Regions from separate parts of the Mailhella massiliensis genome, predicted to be linked through region 1. Evidence: predicted binding sites of a transcription regulator. Region 1 holds the regulator's gene; each other region holds the start of a gene.

Region 1 (3,650 bases):
TGGCCATCTGCGCCGAAGACCTCATGAGAAAGGGCAAGCTGAACAACAACATCCTCGTGGGCACGGTGATGAGCAACATGGCTCTGGAAGTGTTCATGAAGGAACGCGGCGGCGAGCTTCTGCGCACCAAGGTGGGCGACCGCTACGTCATCGAGGCCATGCGCCGGCACAACGCCATGCTGGGCGGGGAACAGTCCGGCCACCTCATCTTCCGCGAATACGGCACCACCGGCGACGGGCTTCTGGCCGCGCTGCAGATTCTGCGCATCATGCGCGAATCGGGCCGCCGCCTCTCCGAACTTGCGGACAGGCTCAAGCTCTACCCCCAGAAGCTCATCAACGTGAAGATCACCCGCAAAACGCCCTTTGAGCAGTGCGAGAAGCTCATGGCCGCGCAGAAGGACATCGAGGAAAAGCTCGGTTCCCACGGCCGCGTGCTGCTGCGCTATTCCGGCACGGAAAACCTCTGCCGCGTCATGGTGGAAGGGGAAGACGAGGACTTCGTGCGCCGCGCGGCAAGGCAGCTTGCCGAAGTGGCGGGAGAAGAACTTCGCTGAAACGCCGGGCCTTCGCCCGCCTCCTTCGCGCCGGAAGAACCGGCACATCAGAAAACGCCAGGGGACATTATGGCTATCGAAATACGGCAACAGTTCAAGCTGAGCCAGCAGCTCCACATGACGCCCATGCTCAAGCAGGCCATTTCCCTGCTTCTGTTCTCCCGTCAGGAGCTTGTGGAAGCGGTGCAGCGCGAACTTCTGGAAAACCCTTTTCTTGAGGAGCGCGAGGCGGAAAGCGTCCCCGCGACTCCCGAGCCTGAAAGCGGCAGGAACGCTTCCGAACAGGACAGTCCCTGGCCGCAGGAGGAAGTGAACCGCAGCGCGGAATGGGAGGAATATCTCGGCGAATTCTCCAGCCAGTCGCGCATCGCCCAGCAGGAATACGAATCTGCGGAGGAAGACAATAATCCCCTGGAGGCCTGCCATTCCGCCGAACCCACGCTGGAGGCCCACCTCATGGCCCAGCTTCTGCTTTCCCCGCTGACCGAAAAGCAGAAGGCCATAGGCGAGTGCATCATCGGCAACCTCGACGAAACGGGCTACCTCACCGCCACCGATGAGGAAATCGCCGCTCTTGCCGGGGCGGACGCGGCGGAAATCGCGCCCGTGCTTTCCGTCATACAGAACTTCGACCCCGTGGGCGTGGCCGCGCGCACCCTTTCCGAATGTCTGCTCATTCAGATGCGAGCCGAACATTACGACCGCGACCCCATTCTCGTGAGCCTTGTGCGCGATCATCTCGAAGACCTGGAAAAGCAGCGCTACAAGCCCCTGCTGCGCCAGTTCCGCATCGACATGGAAACGCTCAAGGACTACATCTGCATCATCCAGAGTCTGGAACCGCGCCCGGGCGGGAGCCTCGGTTCGAGCACGCCCTGCTATGTGAGCCCCGACATTTTCGTGCGCAAGGTGAACGGCGAGTTCGTCATTCTCATGAACGACGAAGACCTGCCGCACCTTCAGCTTTCCCCCCTTTCCGAGGAGCTTTCCGGGCAGAACCGCTCCAGCGAGGAAAAGGACTACATGAACGACCGCCTGCGCTCCGCCGTGTGGATCATCCGTTCCCTCGAAGAGCGGCAGCGCACCCTGTATCAGGTGATGGAAAGCATCGTGAAGCATCAGCGAGACTTCTTCGAGCACGGCATCTACGGCCTGAAGCCCCTGGTGCTCAAGGACATCGCCGAAGACATAGGCCGCAGCGAATCGAGCATAAGCCGCATTACCACCAACAAGTACGTGGGCACGCCGCACGGAATCTTCGAGCTCAAATACTTCTTCAACAGCGCCCTTTCCTCCAGCGACGGCGGACAGGTGGGTTCGGAAAGCGTGAAGGCGCGCATCCGTTCCCTCATCGACAACGAAGATTCCGCCCACCCCCTTTCCGACGAGGAAATCAGCACGCGCCTCAACGACGGACTCGGCGTGAAGATAGCCCGCCGTACCGTGGCCAAGTACCGCGAGGAACTCGGCCTGCCCTCCTCCTCCCGCAGGAAAAAACACCTGTAGCACGCCGGTCTGCGCCTGCTCCCTCCGTCCGCGCGCAAAGATGCGCCCCTCTCCTCGTCCGGGCCTGCCCGGAGGGAAAGCAAACGCCCCTTCTGGAAACCCCGCTTCTGCGGGGTTTCTTTTTTCCTGCTTCCGGCGGCATTGCAGGGCAAGGGCCGCAGAGGGATACACGGCTCTGCTGCCGGAAAAGCCTTGAGGGAAAATTTTCCTGCACCTCCCCCGCCGCAGGATGCCGGAAAGACACCAAAAGCCACCTCCCGGCCCGCACCTCCCCCGCCGGGCCTTCCGAGTTCGCCGGGGCAGGAGTATCCGCTGCCGGGAAAACGCCGCACGGCATTTCCCAGGCGCAGATGGCCGACAGGCCGGGCATGCGCCGCACCTTACTTCGGCGCGCCCTGCGCGAACTCAGAAAGCGCGGCGTCATCCATACCCTGAACGAACGCCCGCTCGTCATTGCCGACATGGATGCGCTGCGCCGTCTGGCCGAAAACGGGCAGGCGTAGCCCGCCCGGCAGTTTTCCGCCCATACGGAGGGAGGGGCATTTCTCCCCCGTCCCGCTTGAAAGGCTCATGATGCGGCGTTACTCTTTCCCCGTGCCGCCTTTTTCCCGGGCGGCAGGCCGCAGCGAGTTTACCGAAGGAGCGCCCGCATGAATGAGGAAACTGCCGTCCGTTCTCTGGAAGATGCCCTGAAGAAAAAACACTTTGTCGTCAAAAGCTATCAGCGCGGCTACCGCTGGACGGAAAGGCAGGTGAGGGAACTTTGCGAAGACATCGCCACTTTTGCAGAGAAAAGGAAAAAGCCCGGCGAAGATTCCGCCTCCGACGGAGAGAGGGGCGACATCTATTTTCTGCAGCCCCTCATCGTCAGACGGGATGGGGAAGACTGGGAACTCATCGACGGACAGCAGAGACTCACCACCCTTTTTCTCATGGATGCCGTGCTTTGCCGCGCCCTGCAGAAAGAAAGCGCCCTTTCCTTCCACATCACCTATGAAAACCGGCCGCAAAGCGGCGAGTTTCTGAAGCGCCTTGCCGAAGACCCGGACCATGCCGACAGCCCGGAGGGAAAGGCGCAGGCCTCGAAAAACATTGATTTTCACTACATGGCGCAGGCAAGCTGCGTCGTACGGCATTACTTTCAGGAGCATACGCCGGACGAACACCTGTACCGGATACTCACTCAAAACGTCCGCGTGCTCTGGTACGACGTCACCCATGAGGAAGGCAGCGCGGAGGAGCGCTTCACCCGCCTGAACATGGGCCGCATACCCCTGACGTGCGCGGAACTGTGCCGCGCGCTGCTTCTCAGCGCCCCCGGTGAAGACGACATGCGCGAAAAAAGCCGGAAAAGCGCCCTTCTCGGCTCGATGTGGGACGACATGGAACGCTCCCTGCGCGAGGAAGACTTCATGGCCTTTCTCGGCGGCGATCAAGGGGACGATGCGCCGCGCATGGGTTTTCTGCTGGACCTGTACACCGGAAGAGGGAACAATACGGACGAGCTTTTCTCCTTCCATGCCATAAGCAAACTGCTGGAGGAAAAAAGCGCCGAAAGCATTCTGCACGAACTCTCCCTTCAGCATG
Region 2 (3,650 bases), 950 kb from region 1:
TCGATGTCCTTCGCGATGCTGTCCGCATACGGATCGTTGTTGCCGTAGCGGGGCGCGGACTGCAGCATCTTCTGCACGGGTTCGTAGCCCACGAAGTCCGCGTTGATGGCGTCCAGAACTTCCTGCATGGTCAGCTTCTTTTCTTCGAACACCAGCTTCTTGATGGCGGCAAGGGAGTCCGTCACCGTCGCGTAGCCCAGGAATTCGAAGTAGGAGAAGTCCACGCCGCCGGGGATCTTTTCGGTATGAAGGTCAAGCGCGTTTTCCATGCACAGGTTGTGAAGCACGGAGGACAGAGGCGCGGCGAAGTGCTGGGGACGCAGACGGTCCACGATGTGCTGCTGCTGGAAGGCCTTGTGCAGCAGGTTCATGTGCTGCTTCTTGTACGCTTCGTAGAATTCCTCCCACGTCTTGAAGGAGCACGGATCGCCCGTTTCAAGGCCGATCAGCTCGTCGCCGTAGTGCATCATGCGGCCGTTGTGCAGCACCATTTCCAGAGCCGCGCCGAAGTTGATGTACACGCAGCCGGAGGTGTAGGTGTCGCGGTTCGGATGACGCGTTTCCGTGCAGCCGGAAACCGCGTAGTCCAGAGCTTCGTTCACGGGCACGCCCTTCACCGTGTTCAGGAACACCACTTCTTCGTCGTTGATCAGCTTCGGGAAGCCGGAGCCGTCCTTCACCGTCAGCGCCACTTCATACATGAAGCGTTCGGGAGTGCGGGAATGGATACGCGCGGCAAGGTCGGGGTAGTTCAGAGGGAATTCACGCTTGGATTCCAGGAACAGGTAGGAAAGATCGTTGGTCGCGTCTTCGCCGTCGGGAGTCTGGCCGCCGATGGTCACGGCTTCCCAGTGCGCGTAGCCTTCCTGGAATTCGTTGCCCGTGGGGTTGATGTACAGGTCGATGAACTGAGCCATATCCACCCACATGCATTCCAGAAGTTCGCGGGCCTCTTCACGGGTCATGCGGCCTTCTTCGATGTCCTTCTTGTAGTAGGGGTACAGGTACTGGTCCATGCGGCCGTTGGAAATGATGGCGCTGGCCTTCTGTTCGATGCGGGAGAACATCTGTACGAACCACTGGCACTGCACCGCTTCACGGAACGTACGGGCGGGGTACGCGGGCACGCGTTCGCACACTTCGGCGATGGTCAGAAGCTCGGCCTTGCGCTTGGGATCCGCTTCTTCGGCCGCAAGCCTGCGGGCCAGTTCCACATGGCGGCGGGCCCAGATCATGATGGCGTCGCACACGATGATCATGGCTTCATAGAAGGGCTTCTTTTCCCACAGGTCCACGGAGTTCGTCAGATCCAGGGCCGCCAGGCGCTCCTTCGCTTCATTCTGGATGTCGATGAAGCCGCGCTGAATCACCTTGCCGTAGTCCGGCACCCACTGCAGGGCCGAACGGTAGGAGGAGGTTTCCGAAACCACGAACTTGGACTTCAGGCCGCGTTCGTCGTCGTACGTCACGCCGCGGATCTCCGCCGGAATGACCTTGTTCAGATGTTCATGGTAGGTCTTGCCTTCCCAGTAGGGGGCGATTTCTTCCATGACGATCTTCTTGTCGGCATCGGAAATCTGGAAGGGGCTCTTCGCGCGATGGTCCAGATCGCCCAGCACTTCGCGGTAGAAGTCGCCGTCGATTTCAGGATACAGAATGCCGTAACGGCCGAGCTGGCCCACGCGGCCGGCGAGAAGCTGATCGGGGGTGATGTACACCGTGATCTTTTCGGCCACGTTCTTCAGAGCCTTGGCCCAGCGCAGGGTCAGAAGCTCGCCTTCCGTGGTCTTCATGGATTCGGTGAAGTACTTGGCGCGTTCCACGTCCACATGGGGAATGGTGAACTGGTTGCGTTCGAGAATCTTGTACACGCGCTCACGACCGGCACGATCGACCTTCTTGTTGATGACGCGATCTTCCTGGGGAGAGAGGCAGGCGCAGCACTGGGACATGGATTCCTCCAAAAATGTATGATGGTTGAAAAGCCTTGTGCTTTTCCGTTTTGACACATCTTTCTTTATGCACGAACCGTGCCAATTATCATAATTCATTGTTTTTTATAATATATTTTATTTTTATCGGCATTCGAACACCCTTGCCGCAGCCTGCGTTTTCGTGCATTTTTGCAACATATATTTTATAACATACTGTAATTAAAATATTTTTAAACTTGAGCAAAAAAACACTCCTCCCCTTCTTTACCCCGAAAATTCATTGCATTTTTGCACAAAGAACAGCGGAAAGAACCTGACGCCACCTGCCGCAGCCGCTTTTCTGCCGAAAATCTCCGAAAAACCTTCGGGAGAACACGTCTCCGAGGCAACGACCGACCAAGGAACACCTGTGAAATCGAAAAACGTGCCATGCCCGCGGCGGCCGCGCAAAGCCGCTCCGATCCGGACGGATTCCACCCTTTTGCGGGATATTTCCGCCGAAGAACAGAACGTTCTTTTGCCGGTGAAACCGTTTGACATTTCCCTCCTCTGCCCTACAAACAGGGACAGGGAAAACGGCCCGCCCCGCATTCCTGCCGCAACGGGCGGCAGAAGAGGCAGCCTTCTCGACATGAAGTTCCTCCGAAGCAGCCCGCCCCTTATCTCTTATCCGGGAGCAATCATGATCAGCGATACCCTTTACCTGCGTATCCGGCAGATTCTTCAGCAGTTCGACCAGCTCGCCGCGGGGGGAGCCCCCGTATGTCTGGCCATAGCGGCGCCGGACACGGCACTGGCGGCCCTTCTGCGTATGCCCGGCGTTCATGCGCGCATCGAGCACATGGCCAGAGGCAAAGCCTATACGTCCGCCAAAATGCACTGTTCCACCTCCGCCCTGCATGAACGCCTTATCAGAGAAAAGCTCAGTCTGGCCGATTTCATGGATGAACGCATGACTTCCATGCCCGGCGGCGTCCCTATGTTCGATGAAAACGGCGTGCTCATTGCGGGCATAGGCGTCAGCGGCCGCAGCCCGGAAGAAGACGAAGCCCTGGCGCTGCGCGTGCGCGACGCTCTGCTCGCCCGGCAGGCATAGAGAAAGGGCGGGGAATGAACACCCCGCCCTTTCTTTATGCTTCAGTTTCAACATGCGGCCTTCCACGAGCGTCCTTCCGGGCACGCGTCAGTCGAAGGTCACGCCCCGCTTTTCCAGTTCCTTGACCTTGCGGAAAATGGTGCTTCTGTCCACCTGAAGTTCCCTGGCCACATTGGCGATGTTGCCGTACTTATGCATGGCGGCACGAAGTACCACGGCCTCCATATCCTTCATGATTTCCTTATAATTACGACCGTCGAAGGATATGGCGGGCAGGGAATTGTCGTTCTCTGCCCTGGCGGAGAGCGTACTCACGAAGGGCAGATGCGAAGGCTGTATGATATTCTCGGCGCAGGTGACGGCAAGGCCCTGCACCATATTCTTGAGTTCACGCACGTTGCCCGGCCAGTCGTGATTCTGGATGGCCGCCTCCGCTTCGGGGGAAAATTCCATGGTGCGCCCGTACTTTCTGCAGTAAAAATCCAGAAAAAAACGGGCCATGGGCAGAATGTCGTCGTGCCGTTCCCGAAGCGGCGGAATATGCAGAACGGCGATTTTCAGGCGATAATAGAGATCGCTGCGGAACTCGCCTTCGGCCACGGCCTTTTCCAGATCCCTGT
Region 3 (3,650 bases), 960 kb from region 1:
GTTGCCGTAGCGGGGCGCGGACTGCAGCATCTTCTGCACGGGTTCGTAGCCCACGAAGTCCGCGTTGATGGCGTCCAGAACTTCCTGCATGGTCAGCTTCTTTTCTTCGAACACCAGCTTCTTGATGGCGGCAAGGGAGTCCGTCACCGTCGCGTAGCCCAGGAACTCGAAGTAGGAGAAGTCCACGCCGCCGGGGATCTTTTCGGTATGAAGGTCAAGCGCGTTTTCCATGCACAGGTTGTGAAGCACGGAGGACAGAGGCGCGGCGAAGTGCTGGGGACGCAGACGGTCCACGATGTGCTGCTGCTGGAAGGCCTTGTGCAGCAGGTTCATGTGCTGCTTCTTGTACGCTTCGTAGAATTCCTCCCACGTCTTGAAGGAACACGGATCGCCCGTTTCAAGGCCGATCAGCTCGTCGCCGTAGTGCATCATGCGGCCGTTGTGCATCACCATTTCCAGAGCCGCGCCGAAGTTGATGTACACGCAGCCGGAGGTGTAGGTGTCGCGGTTCGGATGACGCGTTTCCGTGCAGCCGGAAACAGCGTAGTCCAGAGCTTCGTTCACCGGCACGCCCTTCACCGTGTTCAGGAACACCACTTCTTCGTCGTTGATCAGCTTCGGGAAGCCGGAGCCGTCCTTCACCGTCAGAGCCACTTCGTACATGAAGCGTTCGGGAGTGCGGGAATGGATACGCGCGGCAAGGTCGGGGTAGTTCAGAGGGAATTCACGCTTGGATTCCAGGAACAGGTAGGAAAGATCGTTGGTCGCGTCTTCGCCGTCGGGAGTCTGGCCGCCGATGGTCACGGCTTCCCAGTGCGCGTAGCCTTCCTGGAATTCGTTGCCCGTGGGGTTGATGTACAGGTCGATGAACTGAGCCATGTCCACCCACATGCATTCCAGAAGTTCGCGGGCCTCTTCACGGGTCATGCGGCCTTCTTCGATGTCCTTCTTGTAGTAGGGGTACAGGTACTGGTCCATGCGGCCGTTGGAAATGATGGCGCTGGCCTTCTGTTCGATGCGGGAGAACATCTGCACGAACCACTGGCACTGCACCGCTTCACGGAACGTACGGGCGGGGTACGCAGGCACGCGTTCGCACACTTCGGCGATGGTCAGAAGTTCGGCCTTGCGCTTGGGATCCGCTTCTTCGGCCGCAAGCCTGCGGGCCAGTTCCACATGGCGGCGGGCCCAGATCATGATGGCGTCGCACACGATGATCATAGCTTCATAGAAGGGCTTCTTTTCCCACAGATCCACGGAGTTCGTCAGATCCAGGGCCGCCAGGCGCTGCTTCGCTTCATTCTGAATGTCGATGAAGCCGCGCTGAATCACCTTGCCGTAGTCCGGAACCCACTGCAGGGCGGAACGGTAGGAGGAGGTTTCGGACACCACGAACTTGGACTTCAGGCCGCGTTCGTCGTCGTACGTCACGCCGCGGATTTCCGCGGGAATGACCTTGTTCAGATGTTCATGGTAGGTCTTGCCTTCCCAGTAGGGGGCGATTTCTTCCATGACGATCTTCTTGTCGGCATCGGAAATCTGGAAGGGGCTCTTCGCGCGATGGTCCAGATCGCCCAGCACTTCGCGGTAGAAGTCGCCGTCGATTTCAGGATACAGAATGCCGTAACGGCCGAGCTGGCCCACGCGGCCGGCGAGAAGCTGATCGGGGGTGATGTACACCGTGATCTTTTCGGCCACGTTCTTCAGAGCCTTGGCCCAGCGCAGGGTCAGAAGCTCGCCTTCCGTGGTCTTCATGGATTCGGTGAAGTACTTGGCGCGCTCCACGTCCACATGGGGAATGGTGAACTGGTTGCGTTCGAGAATCTTGTACACGCGCTCACGGCCGGCGCGATCGACCTTCTTGTTGATGACGCGATCTTCCTGGGGAGAGAGGCAGGCGCAGCACTGGGACATGGATTCCTCCAAAAAATGTATGATGGTTGAAAAGCTTCGTGCTTTTCCGTTTTGCACGTCTTTTCTTATGCACGAACCGTGCCAATTGCCATAACTTGTTGATTTTATGCGATATGCTGAAAATCCACCGTTATTTTCCCCGTCATGTGCCCGTCACATACTGGTGCATTTTTGCAACATTTTTTCCTAACCCATGAAAACAAATCATTTTTTCAGCTTGAGCAAAAAAACACACCACGGGCGTTCCTTCCCCGTTTTGTTGTTTTTTTGCACAACTTCCGTCACCCCAGGCAGAAAAACCATGTGAGGCCTGAGGGAAAAAGGGCCTCTTCCCCCGCCGACGTCTTTCTGATATCATAAAGTATTCCTTATAAGTTCAGCATGTTGCTCCTCCCGCTGCGCTGTTGCCTTCACAGAGAACCGTTTACGAGCAGTCTGTGCTTTCTGGCACGTTTCTTGCAGTCCTCATCCATACAAGAAAGCTCGTCATACCCTCCCGAGGTTTGCATGTCACTTCCCGGTCTCATTCTTTCCCGTCGTTTCTTTACGTCCGCTCTGCCCCTGCTCAAGGAACATATTCCCGATGTCATGGCCGTCTCGGCTGCGGGGCTTGTGGGGGAAGGTTCGGAATGCCTCGGTCTGGACGACGGCATTTCCCGCGATCACGACTGGGGGCCCGCCTTCTGCCTGTGGGTTCCCGACGAGCTTCTGCGTTCGGAACTCGACCGCATAGAACGCGCCCTTTCCGTTCTGCCCGCCGCCTTCGAGGGCTATCCCACCCGCATGGCGGCCGACAAACGCATGGGCCGCGTGGGGCCTCTGCCCGTGAAGGGCTTCTACCGGCGCTTTCTCGGCATGGATCATGTGCCCGTCACCTGGAAGGAATGGCTTTCCATTCCCGAATACCATCTCTGCTCCTGCACCAACGGAGCCGTATTCATGGATGAGGGCGGCGAATTCTCCGCCGTCCGCGAAGAACTTCTCAGGCATTATCCCGAAGACGTGCGACGCAAGAAAATAGCCGCACGCTGCATGATCATGGCGCAGGCCGGGCAGTACAACCTGCCCCGCTGCCTCCAGCGCGGCGACTTCGTGGCGGCCATGCTCGCCACGGCCCGTTTTTCCGAAGCGGCGCTGTCCATGGCCTTTCTGCTCAACCGCCGGTACATGCCCTTCTATAAATGGGCCTGCCGGGCGGCGGAAGATCTGCCGGTACTGGGCAGAAACGTCGTGGAGACCCTGCGCGTTCTTTCGCGCACGGTATGGCAGGATGAAACACGGGGAGCTTCCGCTCTGGAGGCCATTGAAGAGTTCTGCGCCCTGACCGCAAGAGAACTGGAAACGCAGGGACTCTGTCCCAACCAGGGCAACTGGCTGTGGGCCGCAGGACCCGTGGTGCAGATGGGCATACAGGAACCGGAACTGCGCCGCCGCAACGTGATGGAGGACTGATGGAACGCTTCCGCACCGCCTTCGACATGGCAAGAAATCTCCCCGACGCGCAGGCCGAGCCGGCTCTCAGGGAGCTTATCAGGGAATATCCCGCCCTGCCCCCCTTTGAAGAGGGAAGCCTGCGCTACGCGCTGGGGCTCGCCCTCTTCCATCAGAACAGGGCCGAAGAGGCGAGGGAAGAATTTTTCAAGGCCGGCAACCTGCTGGAAAAGGCCCCGGGAGTGAATCTCGCGCTTGCCGTAACGGCGCTTGCCCGCGCCGAACTGGCCTGCGGGCATCTCGAT
Region 4 (3,650 bases), 840 kb from region 1:
CTTCAGCCTGAAGACGGCGGATTTCGACGACGGTACGGCCGAAAAACTGGCCCTGCGCCGCTGGGGCATGAAGGTGAAGGACGGCCGGAACGGCGTCGTGGTCACCGGCGTGCAGGAGCAGTCCCCGGCAGGGCGGCTCGGGCTGCAGAAGGGCGATGTCATTCCGGCGGTTTCCGGGCGGCCTACCCATACGCGCAGGGACTTTCTCGATTCGTTCCGCAGGGATTTTCTCAAGCGGCAGGTACTGCTTCAGGTGCTGCGGGGAAATCGTCTGTATCAGGTACGGATGGGGCTGTAGGGCGCGACGGCGCGTTGCGTCTTGCCCGCAAACGCGTTAGAATAGTCCATCCCTTTTTCAGGAGTAAGGTATGAACCATTTCCGTCGTCTTTCCCTGGCCTTCTGCGCGGTGCTGCTTTTCGCCGCGACGGTCCTTACCGGCTGCATGGCCCAGAACAATGTCCGCCTGCTGTACAATACCAGCGGCTCTTCCGTCCTGCCCGTATCCACGGCTCCGCGCGTGACCGTGGTGGTGTTTGAGGATCAGCGCGGCCGCATCGACATCGGCACCCGCAAGGACGGCAGTCCCTTCCAGCCCGGCTCCAGCGTGGCCGAATGGGTAAGTCAGTCTCTGGCCGACGAACTGGCCCGTCAGGGCGCGCAGGTTTCCGTGGCCTCTTCCATGGCCCAGGCTCAGGCCGGGCAGCCCGACTACATCGTGGGCGGCGTGGTGGAACGCGTGTGGCTTACGGAAAAGAGCCTCAGCACCTATAATGCCGTCATCCGCATCCAGACCCGTCTCTACAGTCAGAAGCAGGCTGCGGTGACCAAGAGCTTCGCCTCCCAGCAGGAAAAGACCGGTATTCCCGGTTCCGCTCTGCCCGAGGAAACGCTTTCCGGTACGCTGGCCGATGTGCTCGGCAATGCCGCCATGTCCATCATGGGGGCCATGCGCTAGTCTTTTTTTCTTTTCCTTACGCCGCGCGGAGCCGATCCGCGCGGCGTTTTTTTATCCGTTCCTCTTCCGTCGAGGCGGAGAGGAGCAGGGGAGACCTTATGAGACCGGTGATCGTCAAGGCCTACGGGGCGCTGAGTCCGGCCACGGAAGAAACCCTGAATGCCGTGCGGGCCGTGCTGGACGACTGGTATATTCCCGAGGCCGTGGAGCTTTCGGGCGATCTTCTGCGCATCAGCTACGAAGGGGATGTTTTCCCCGATGCGGAAGTGGTGGAAGCCGTCAGGCCCTTCCTCTGCGATGAGAGCGAAGGCAAGCTTGATATCCTTGATCTTGAGGCGTGGACGCTGCACCGCTACTTTTTTGCGTACGGCCGTCTGCGCGATCATACCGCCACGCTGGACAAGGCTCTGGAAGCCTGTTCCATGCACTGAGTCTGTCCAGAACAATATCGGCAGGCATGGGGATTCTGGCGGAGGTAGGCTTTTCGGAAAAGGAGCGTCCTGTCCGGGAAACGGCGTTTCAGCCTGCCGGGAAAACTATTTTCCGGGAATACTGATATCCGCGAGGGGAAAGCGTGCCTCGCAACACACGAAAGGGCCGGAGCCGGGAGCTTCGGCCCTTTCGTGTCGGGTGAGTCCTTCCCGGCCTGAGAAAGAGCCATGTACGGAGAAGCGTATTTTCCGGCGTCGGAAAAGAATATGGGCTGATGCGGAATGGGATCGTCTGCGGTGAATGAATAATACGAAAGTGTATCGCCCTGTTGGAGCGTGTGAAGCCGTTTTGGGAGAAATCGGAGCCCTTCCGGGAAAGATGAGGGAACAAGCGGTACGGAAATGTTCCGTGGAAAAGAAACGCTGTATATAAAATAAATAATATATTTCAGTATATTGAATCTCTTCTTCATGGTGGCACGGAATATGCAGAAGAAAGGACATCTGCGTTCACAGTGAAGGAGGATACGATGATGAATGCGGCCGATACGGGTTTTGTCCTGGTCAGCGCCATGCTTGTCATGCTCATGGTTCCGGCTCTGGCTTTGTTTTACGGGGGGCTTGTGGCCTCGCGCAATGTGCTTTCCACCACCATGCACAGTTTCGTGCTTCTCGGCGTGGGGGCGCTGCTCTGGCCTCTTGTGGGCTATACGCTGGCCTTCGGACCTGACGTGCACGGTCTTATAGGCGGTTTTGAGCATCTTTTTCTGAGGGGCGTGGGCATGGATCCTTCGGAAGGCAGCAGCATTCCTGCGCTGGCGTTCATGGCGTTTCAGTGCATGTTCGCCGCGCTGACGCCTGCTCTCATTTCAGGCGCGTACGCCGAACGCATCCATTTTCAGGCCATGCTGCTTTTTTCCACGCTGTGGCTGATTGTGGTTTACTGCCCCATGGCGCACTGGGTGTGGGGCGGGGGCTGGCTCATGAAGATGGGCGCGCTTGATTTTGCAGGCGGCGCCGTGGTGCACATGAGCTCCGGTTCCGCCGCCCTTGCCGCAGCCGTCGTTCTCGGGCGGCGTACCACCATGGGTCGCCGGGCCGGACTGCCCCACAATATTCCCATGACGGTGCTCGGCGCGGGGCTTCTGTGGTTCGGCTGGTTCGGCTTCAACGCGGGCAGCGCTCTTGCGGCGAACGGCCTTGCCGCCAACGCTCTGGTCACCACGCATCTTTCCGCAGGCTGCGCCATTCTCGGCTGGCTTGCGGTGGAACGCCTGCATACGGGGCATTTCACCGTTCTGGGCGCGGCGTCCGGCGCCGTGGCGGGCCTTGTGGTCATCACTCCTGCTGCCGGTTTCGTCGAACCCTGGGCGGCCGTAGTCATGGGACTTCTCGGCGGCGCGGTATGCTACGGCGGCATTTTTCTGAAGAGCGTGTTCCACTATGACGATGCGCTGGACGTGGTGGGGATACACGGCATAGGCGGTGTGCTGGGGGCGCTTCTTACGGGCGTATTTGCCAGTGCCTCCGTCAACGGGGTGGACGGACTTCTGTACGGCAATGTCCATCAGTTCTTCGTGCAGGCTGTGTCCGTGATAGCCACGACAGGGTTCTGCTTCCCCGTGAGCTTCCTGCTTCTCAAGCTCACCGACAGGATCGTGGGCCTGCGCGTTCCTCTGGAAAAGGAAGTGACGGGTCTCGATATTTCGGAACACTCCGAATCCGGCTACCAGTTCTAGTCAGCCCGGCTTGCTTGGAGTAAGGCCGGTAAAAGGAAAAAAAGATGAAGAAACTTCAGGTGATATTGAGGCTGGAAACCGTGGAAGACGTGAAGGAAGCTTTGAGCGCCATAGGTATAGGCGGCGCGACGCTCATGGAGGTGCGCGGCTTCGGCAGGCAGCGCGGTCATACGGAAATTTACCGCTCCCGGAAAATGGAGGTGGATTTCCGCTCCAAGATGATGCTGGAAATCGTCATGGAAGATGAAAAGGTGGACGACGCCGTGGAGGTCATTCTGAAACATGCCCGCACGGGCGCTGTGGGAGACGGCAAGATCTTCATTCTGCCGGTGGACAACGTCATACGCATCCGTACGGGAGAATCGGGGAAGGACGCGCTGTAGTTGCCCCGGGAAGAGAAGAACTTCAGGCACCGCCGCAGACGTACATTCGCGTATGGCTGCGGTGGTGTTTGCTTGCCAGTATTTTTTGTCGTTGCAATGCGGTCGGTTCTTTTCCCCGCGTACTTTCTCCATGGCGGCGTT

Evidence for each region. Region 1 encodes sigma-54, which starts transcription at its own class of promoters, with help from an activator protein. Its sites were predicted from a motif close to CTGGCACGGNNNNTGCTT; they were not measured.
Region 2: the regulator sigma-54 is predicted to act here: its motif matches at 2,020-2,037, upstream of hpsG ((2S)-3-sulfopropanediol dehydratase).
Region 3: the regulator sigma-54 is predicted to act here: its motif matches at 1,982-1,999, upstream of hpsG ((2S)-3-sulfopropanediol dehydratase).
Region 4: the regulator sigma-54 is predicted to act here: its motif matches at 1,862-1,879, upstream of CZ345_RS14955 (ammonium transporter).

The regions. Positions count from the first base shown of each region.
Region 1 covers NZ_LT706952.1:189,681-193,330, reverse strand. The annotation lists gene glmM (phosphoglucosamine mutase) at 1-557, shown strand, start outside; gene rpoN (RNA polymerase factor sigma-54) at 627-2,063, shown strand; gene CZ345_RS17575 (helix-turn-helix domain-containing protein) at 2,156-2,566, shown strand; gene CZ345_RS10970 (DUF262 domain-containing protein) at 2,714-3,650, shown strand, end outside.
Region 2 covers NZ_LT706952.1:1,141,162-1,144,811, forward strand. The annotation lists gene hpsG ((2S)-3-sulfopropanediol dehydratase) at 1-1,952, opposite strand, end outside; gene CZ345_RS16790 (hypothetical protein) at 2,199-2,474, opposite strand; gene CZ345_RS15465 (GlcG/HbpS family heme-binding protein) at 2,617-3,030, shown strand; gene CZ345_RS15470 (sigma-54 interaction domain-containing protein) at 3,118-3,650, opposite strand, start outside.
Region 3 covers NZ_LT706952.1:1,148,335-1,151,984, forward strand. The annotation lists gene hpsG ((2S)-3-sulfopropanediol dehydratase) at 1-1,914, opposite strand, end outside; gene CZ345_RS16795 (hypothetical protein) at 2,057-2,272, opposite strand; gene CZ345_RS15490 (DUF4037 domain-containing protein) at 2,422-3,366, shown strand; gene CZ345_RS15495 (tetratricopeptide repeat protein) at 3,366-3,650, shown strand, end outside.
Region 4 covers NZ_LT706952.1:1,024,982-1,028,631, reverse strand. The annotation lists gene CZ345_RS14970 (trypsin-like peptidase domain-containing protein) at 1-298, shown strand, start outside; gene CZ345_RS14965 (YajG family lipoprotein) at 369-956, shown strand; gene CZ345_RS14960 (hypothetical protein) at 1,055-1,387, shown strand; gene CZ345_RS14955 (ammonium transporter) at 1,921-3,126, shown strand; gene CZ345_RS14950 (P-II family nitrogen regulator) at 3,171-3,509, shown strand.